DNA from 3 places in the Pantoea jilinensis genome. Region 2 is predicted to be linked to each of the others. Evidence: riboswitches for the same ligand, from Rfam matches in the RefSeq annotation. Region 2 holds a riboswitch; each other region holds the start of a gene.
The links. A riboswitch is a leader RNA that binds a small molecule or an ion and turns the genes downstream of it on or off. The one in region 2 is predicted to bind thiamine pyrophosphate.

Region 1 (2,264 bases), on a different replicon from region 2:
CCTGTTCCGCCTGTTCAAGCAGCGTGTCCCGGAATATTTCCCAGTTCAGCGCCTCCGCCACGCCATTCACTTTTTCCAGCGCCTGATAGATCGGCACCGTACCAATAGGCACCGGGCTGTTGCGCAAAATCCATTCGCGCGTTTCATGAATATAACGACCGGTAGAGAGATCCATCACCGTATCGGCACCCCAGCGAGTTGACCAGACCAGCTTTTCCACTTCTTCTTCAATGGAAGAGGTCACCGCCGAATTACCGATGTTGGCGTTAACCTTAACCAGAAAGTTGCGGCCTATGATCATGGGCTCTGATTCAGGGTGATTGATATTCGCCGGGATGATAGCGCGTCCGGCAGCAACTTCCTGACGCACAAACTCGGGGGTGATGCGGGCGGGCAGATGCGCACCAAAGCTGTGACCCGGATGCTGTTGCAGCAGCACCTCACTGCGGATTCGCTCGCGCCCCATGTTTTCGCGCAGAGCGATAAACTCCATCTCCGGGGTGATGATCCCCTGGCGGGCATAGTGCAGCTGCGTGACGCGGCGCCCGGCACGGGCACGGCGCGGTGTCGGAAGGTGATCGAAGCGCAGATGATCCAGCCCCTCATCAGCCAGTCGCTGTTGGGTATAGCCTGAGCTGTTCTGTTCAAGAAGTTCGCTGTCGCCGCGTTCAGTAATCCAGCGCGCGCGCAGCTTTTCCAGGCCACGATGCACATCAATCTCTGCCGCGGGATCACCATAAGCGCCTGCCGTGTCATAGACCGGCACCGCTTCATTTTGCTCATAGAGAGGCTGTTCTTTGCTACCGCCAGTGTGGGTCGGGCTCAGGGTAATTTCACGCATGGGTACGCGAATATCCTCCCGGCTGCCGGTAATCCAGATGCGACGGGACTGGGGAAAGGCACTGCCGCTTTGCAGAGAATCGATAAATTCCTGCGCCTGGGCACGCTGTTCACGACGGGTCATTTTTGGGTCAGACATAGCAATCTTCCTGTTAAGAGGGAACGATGCTTGTCCGGAGTTCGGAAGGAGTAACCGTATAGACAGCGTAAGCGTGCTGACATACAGAGAATATTTACTCTTGTTCCCTTCGCAGGTTCTAACCTGATCAGGTTCCGCGGATCCCGAATTAACGGTCTCAGCCCAACTGGGCACTCCGACAAGAAGCTACTTTTTGCACTGGCGTCCTGTAACAGACTCCGGCGTAAAAAGCTTAAATTTCAAAGCACAAATAAAAAAGGTTCATTGGAAAGCGCTCCGCAGAACCTGTTTAGCATAAAAGGGCTGGAAGATAATCTCAACCCCTTTCCCGACGGCGATAATCAGGCCGGGCGGGCGATTTGGCTGTCATTCGCCACTGGCGGGGGGACGAGCTTGTTGTCCCATGCCAGCTGAATCAGCTTATCTTCAAGTGTAAACCGGGCTTCCAGCACTTCGCCCACTTCGGACAACGCCTGCTGGAAGGTCATGCAGTTTTCGTCATCAATCGCCTGCTGAAGGTGGCCGTCATAGAGCTGCATCAGACGTTCCGTATTGGCTTCCAGCGGGGGATAGATCTGCGCGGCAGCGATCATCGGGCTGTCGCCACTCATTTCACTGATCACGCGTTCATAGATACTGAAGTGACCCGCAGAAAGATAATCGACCAGGCCATGACAAAAGTTGTCGAGCGCCTGTTCATCCAGACGCGTCAGCGCCTCTTTATTAGGTTTAAGACCCACCAGGTGATAATAGGTCACCAGTAGCTGACGACGGGCTTCAAGCCACGAATCGACCAGTTCATTACTGCCACCTACGCGTTCAGCCAGGACGTCTAACTGGTTAAGCATATCTAACTCCATGTGAGTTATAGTTGTTTATCTACACACTTAACATCAGGGCTTCAGCGTGCGATTTGACGCTAAGGATGACGAAATAAATGCAATGCGAAATCTCAAGCGTAGACGCTGGATGGTGGATTGTCAGCCATGAACAGAAAATTTGGTTGCCACAAGGTGATTTACCCCACGGAAACGCCGAAAAATTTGGTTTAACTGGCAGTAAGGCCCGGACCATCGGTGAGTGGCAGGGCGAAAAAGTCTGGCTGATTTGTGAACCGCGTTCTGCCGATATGTTCTCAGTCCGTCAGCTAATCGATCAGGATGCAGCGCTGTTTCAGCTGGTGGGTCGCGGTGTTCAGCTGGCGGAATTCTACCGTTCTCATCGCTGGTGCGGCTATTGCGGCCATGAAATGCATCACAGCAAACATGAATTTGCCTGTCTCTGC
Region 2 (2,264 bases):
CAGTAATGATTTCTGCACCTGAGGCGTCGATCGCCTGCTGCAGAATGTCGGGAGACGGATAGCCAGCAGTACCCAGAAGAAAGCGGGATTGCGGCGCAAATTGATAGAACATCATTAACCTCCCTGCATTGGTGACAGGATTTCCAGCTGATTACCCGCCTCAAGTTGCTGGCTGGCATACCGGCTTCGCGGCACAAACTCACCGTTCAGCGCGGCGGCGACGGAGCGCGGGTCGATCTGCTGCTCCTGCAGCAGTTCCGCCAGCGTGCCTGCATCGGTTTCAATCGTGCGTCCATTAAGTTGAACTCGCATGAGTCATCTCCTGAGTCAGTTGCAGCATGAGGTTTTCAGCCATGATCGGAGCCAGCAAAAAGCCATGGCGATACAGCCCATTGAGCGAAAAACGGCCATTCTCAAAACGAACCTCCGGCAGGTTCTGTTGATAGGCAGGGCGCAGGCCGGTGCCGCTCTCCACAATCCGCGCTTCAGCCAGCGCCGGATGCAGACTGTAAGCGGCGCTTAGCAACTCCATCATGGCTCTGGCGCTAATCGGACTGCTGTCGTGACTTTCGACCATGGTGGCACCCAGCATGAAGTGCCCTTCTGCTCGGGGCACCAGATAGCAGGGAAAGCGAGGATGCAGCAGCCGGACAGGACGGGAGAGCTGAACGTCATGCGTCTGGAGGATCAGCATTTCACCCCGTACGGCGCGCAGCGCGGGCTGCTGATCCGCGGCGTGAATGCCACGGCAGTCAATGATGGTGCCGGTGGGTTCACCACTGTGTAAGGGCACGCCAGCCTGTTGTAATTTGTCACGCAGTTGCTGCAACGCGCGGCGGGGATCGAGATGCGCCTCCGCCGCAAAATACAGACCACGGGCAAAGCGATTTTCCAGCGCCGGTTCGATATCACCCGGTACGACCCACTCATGTTTTTCCGTCATGCTGGCGAAGCGCGTCAGTTCGCGGCTATCACGCGGCGGCGCAACCACCAGCGTACCCTGCTGTTCCACGCCATCAACACGTTGCGACCACCAGCCTGCAGCGTGCTGGCCCCAATCGATCACCTGCTGAGGCGCGCTTTCCGCTTCGCACCAGGGCGCGAGCATGCCACCCGCCCAGTGTGAGGCGGCACGACAGTCAGGCTGCGTAATGATTTCGACGGTTTCGCCCCGCTCCATCAGCAGTGTGGCGACGCACAGCCCGGCCACGCCACTGCCAAGCACCGACCAGCGGCTCATGATGTCCACCGGCGAGGAAGAAAGAGATTCTGGATGAGATATTTCACTTTGGCCTCGTTATACGTTAACGAAGACCCGTGATACGGAGGGAAAAGGCAGAGGCGTCGTGCATGCGCCCCTGCGGCAAGTATCTGATGCGATACCCGTCTTCCTACGCCAGTATCAACTGGGTCAGGTTCTAAGGGTCGCTAAGCCGCGCGATGCGCTATTAGCCTCTCAGTCTCTCTGGCGAGACTCCCCTGACGGGTTTAGTTGTAAGTGAAGCGGGCAGCTTCGTCAAGCGCGCAAAGGATGGCTGCTAAGAATTTTAGGGGACAGGCAAGGTTTTGCGCCAGAGTCAAATGCAATGCGTTAGCAGTAGGCAATGAGAGGGTGTTTAAACTGCAGTCGCCTTACAGCGCCTGCAGTGATTGTGTCAGCACGTCGGTGATTTCACGAATACGCGGTTCAGCACGACGATAATAGGTCCATTTGCCCACTTTGCTGGCTTCGACCAGCCCGGCACTGTGAAGTGCTTTCAGGCATAACGACGTGGCGGGCTGTGATAAGCCCGCCTTGTCCTGTATGAGGCTGGCACAGACGCCATACTGATCGAAGGGATAGAGCTGGGTATAGCCCGCAAACGCTTCTTCAGGATGCTTAAGCCACTTCAGCACTGCCACTCGGGTTGGATTGGACAGTAACTTCAGGGCATTTTCGGGGGACATGCCGCCTCACAGAGTATCAGGATTGAAAAACAGGATAGTCAGTATAACCCTTCTCCGTGCCGCCATACAGAGAGGCGTGGTCGACCTCATTCAGCGGATGACCTGATTTAATGCGTGCAGGCAAATCAGGATTAGCGATAAATGAACGACCAAAACCAAACAGATCGCCCCAGCCTTTTTCCAGTACATGCTGCGCTTTTTCAGCCGTGTAACGACCGGAATAGATGATCGGAGAGCTGAATGTTTCCCGCAGCGCAACGCGGAAACTTTCAGGCATGTCCGGGCTATTATCCCAGTCCGCTTCGGCAATGGAGAGA
Region 3 (2,264 bases), 240 kb from region 2:
ACCAGCACCTCCGCCGCCAGCATCTGAATCTCATGACGGGTCAATGCATCCAGCGCGGAGAATGGCTCATCCATTAACACAACAGGCTGACGCGTGTAGAGAGTGCGGGCCAGCGCAGCGCGCTGACGCATCCCGCCGGAGAGTATAGCGGGGCGCGCGCGGGCGCTCTGGCTCAGCCCAACCCTTGCCAGCAGATACTGCGCCCAGTCGCGATCGGCTTTCTCGCCTTTCAGCCGACTGGCCAGGCAGACATTTTGCTCAATCGTCAGCCACGGATAGAGCAAATCCTGTTGCCCCATCCAGGCGATGCGTCCGGTCAGCGGAAGGCCATCGCTGCCGCTAATCTGTCCCGAACTGGGTGGCGTAAGACCGGCAATGACACGCATCAGGCTGCTTTTGCCTGCACCGCTGGCACCCAGTAACGCCGTAAATTTACCCCCGGCGATCTCCAGATCAAGCTGACTGAAAAGTTGTTGCTGACCCAGCGTAAGGCTGAGCTGGCGAACTGAAATACCTGGCGGTGTGGCATTGCACAGCTGGCTCATGGTCTGACCCGAAGATAGGCAGCGTGATCTATCCCCATCTGCCAGAATGCCGCTTCCAGCCGGGTCGCAGTGGTGAAAATCTCCGCCAGCCGATCAAAACGTTGTTCTCCGGCGCGCTGCTGAGCCAGCGTTTCAAAAAGTATCAGTGACGAGCCTACCCCGGCCAGATAGGCTTCATCGCCGTAATTTTCAATCCATTCGGCGTAAGGGTTGCCCTCAATGCGCGTCGCAGGATCATCCAGCAAAGTCAGGCCGATTTCAGCGTAACCGGCAACACAGGGCATCAGCGCCGTTATGAGCTCCAGTGCATCGCCGGTGTGACCGGCATCCAGCACATAACGGGTGTAATTGAGCGTTTCCGCTGCTTCGGGTTCACGTGCCATTGTTGCCTCGCTGATGCCCCATTGCTGGCAGTAAGCGAGGTGCAGCGGCAGTTCACCGATAATCGCGTTAAGTGATGCCGTAGCGCGTCGTAGAGCGTCAGGCTCAGAGAGTTTGCTGATCAGCAGACCCCAGGCACGGGCGAAGTGGAGCAGGAAGAGATAATCCTGGGTGAGATAGTGACGGAAGGCGGCAGGAGGCAGCGTACCCTGACCGAGTTGCTGCACAAAATCGTGCCTTACATAGGCGTGCCATTGCGTGCCCGCCTGCTGGCGCAGACGACCATAGAAACCGGTCTCGAAAAGCGGATGTGACATGGGATCTCCATTAAAAGGGAGATCCGGGCATACGGTCTGGAACAGGGGATAGTGCAGGAAATGTGACAGAAAATCTGCCGACCCGTCCCTTCGCTGGCATGACCCAGATCAGGTTCAAAGGGTTCGGCTTTCGCCATCTCAGCCCATGACAGGACACCCCTCGGAGACATTCGTTATACGATAATTAGTGCCTGAGTACAACGCATGCGTCAGTGTTATGCTCAGGCACGTCTGCTAAGCAACAGTACATTCAGATGTGCTTTTTAAGTGACAGTGTCACTCAAGATCTGCGCCATTACTGGCAATCACTTTCTTATACCACCAGAATGATTTTTTTCGCGTACGCGCCAGCGTGCCGTTACCCAGATCGTCGCGGTCTACGTAGACGAAACCGTAGCGCTTGCTCATTTCGCCGGTCGAGGCGGCAACCAGATCGATACAGCCCCAGCTGGTATAACCCATCACCGGCACGCCATCTTCAATGGCGTCGCCCATCGCGCGGATATGTTCACGCAGATAGCTGATGCGGTAATCGTCATTAATCTCGCCATTCGCGTCGACTTCATCGCGTGCGCCCAGGCCATTCTCCACCAGGAAGAGAGGCTTCTGATAGCGGTCATACATCATGTTCATCGTGATACGTAACCCCAGCGGATCGATGCCCCAGCCCCAGTCACTGCGTGGCACATGGGGATTAGTCAGGGATTTCACCACGTTGGCGGCGCTACTGTTCTGCTCGTTCATCTCTGCCGACGCGCAGCGTGAGGCGTAGTAACTGAATGAGACAAAATCGACGCTGTTTTTCAGAATGTCGGCATCACCGTCAGCGATCTCCAGCGTCACACCTTTTTCACGGAACACGCGGGCAGCGTAAGCCGGATAGGCACCGCGCGCCTGTACATCTATAAAAAAGAGGTTTTCGCGGTCTTTCTCCAGTGCAGCCCAGACATCTTCCGGTTTGCTCGACCAGGGATAGAAATTGCCGCCGGCCAGCATGCAGCCGACCTGATTGACCGGATTC

Region 1: another riboswitch for thiamine pyrophosphate. It lies ahead of thiC (phosphomethylpyrimidine synthase ThiC); the one in region 2 lies ahead of KTJ90_RS21105 (FAD-dependent oxidoreductase).
Region 3: another riboswitch for thiamine pyrophosphate. It lies ahead of tenA (TenA family protein); the one in region 2 lies ahead of KTJ90_RS21105 (FAD-dependent oxidoreductase).

The regions. Positions count from the first base shown of each region.
Region 1 covers NZ_CP077746.1:3,832,756-3,835,019, reverse strand. Annotated here, with positions in the region: gene thiC (phosphomethylpyrimidine synthase ThiC) at 1-979, opposite strand, end outside; TPP riboswitch at 1,067-1,167, opposite strand; gene KTJ90_RS18050 (Rsd/AlgQ family anti-sigma factor) at 1,321-1,827, opposite strand; gene nudC (NAD(+) diphosphatase) at 1,917-2,264, shown strand, end outside.
Region 2 covers NZ_CP077748.1:350,712-352,975, forward strand. Annotated here, with positions in the region: gene KTJ90_RS21095 (thiazole synthase) at 1-112, opposite strand, end outside; gene thiS (sulfur carrier protein ThiS) at 115-312, opposite strand; gene KTJ90_RS21105 (FAD-dependent oxidoreductase) at 296-1,240, opposite strand; TPP riboswitch at 1,372-1,491, opposite strand; gene KTJ90_RS21110 (ArsR/SmtB family transcription factor) at 1,633-1,947, opposite strand; gene KTJ90_RS21115 (alkene reductase) at 1,964-2,264, opposite strand, start outside.
Region 3 covers NZ_CP077748.1:110,062-112,325, forward strand. Annotated here, with positions in the region: gene KTJ90_RS19990 (ABC transporter ATP-binding protein) at 1-545, opposite strand, end outside; gene tenA (TenA family protein) at 542-1,243, opposite strand; TPP riboswitch at 1,312-1,414, opposite strand; gene KTJ90_RS20000 (6-phospho-beta-glucosidase) at 1,520-2,264, opposite strand, start outside.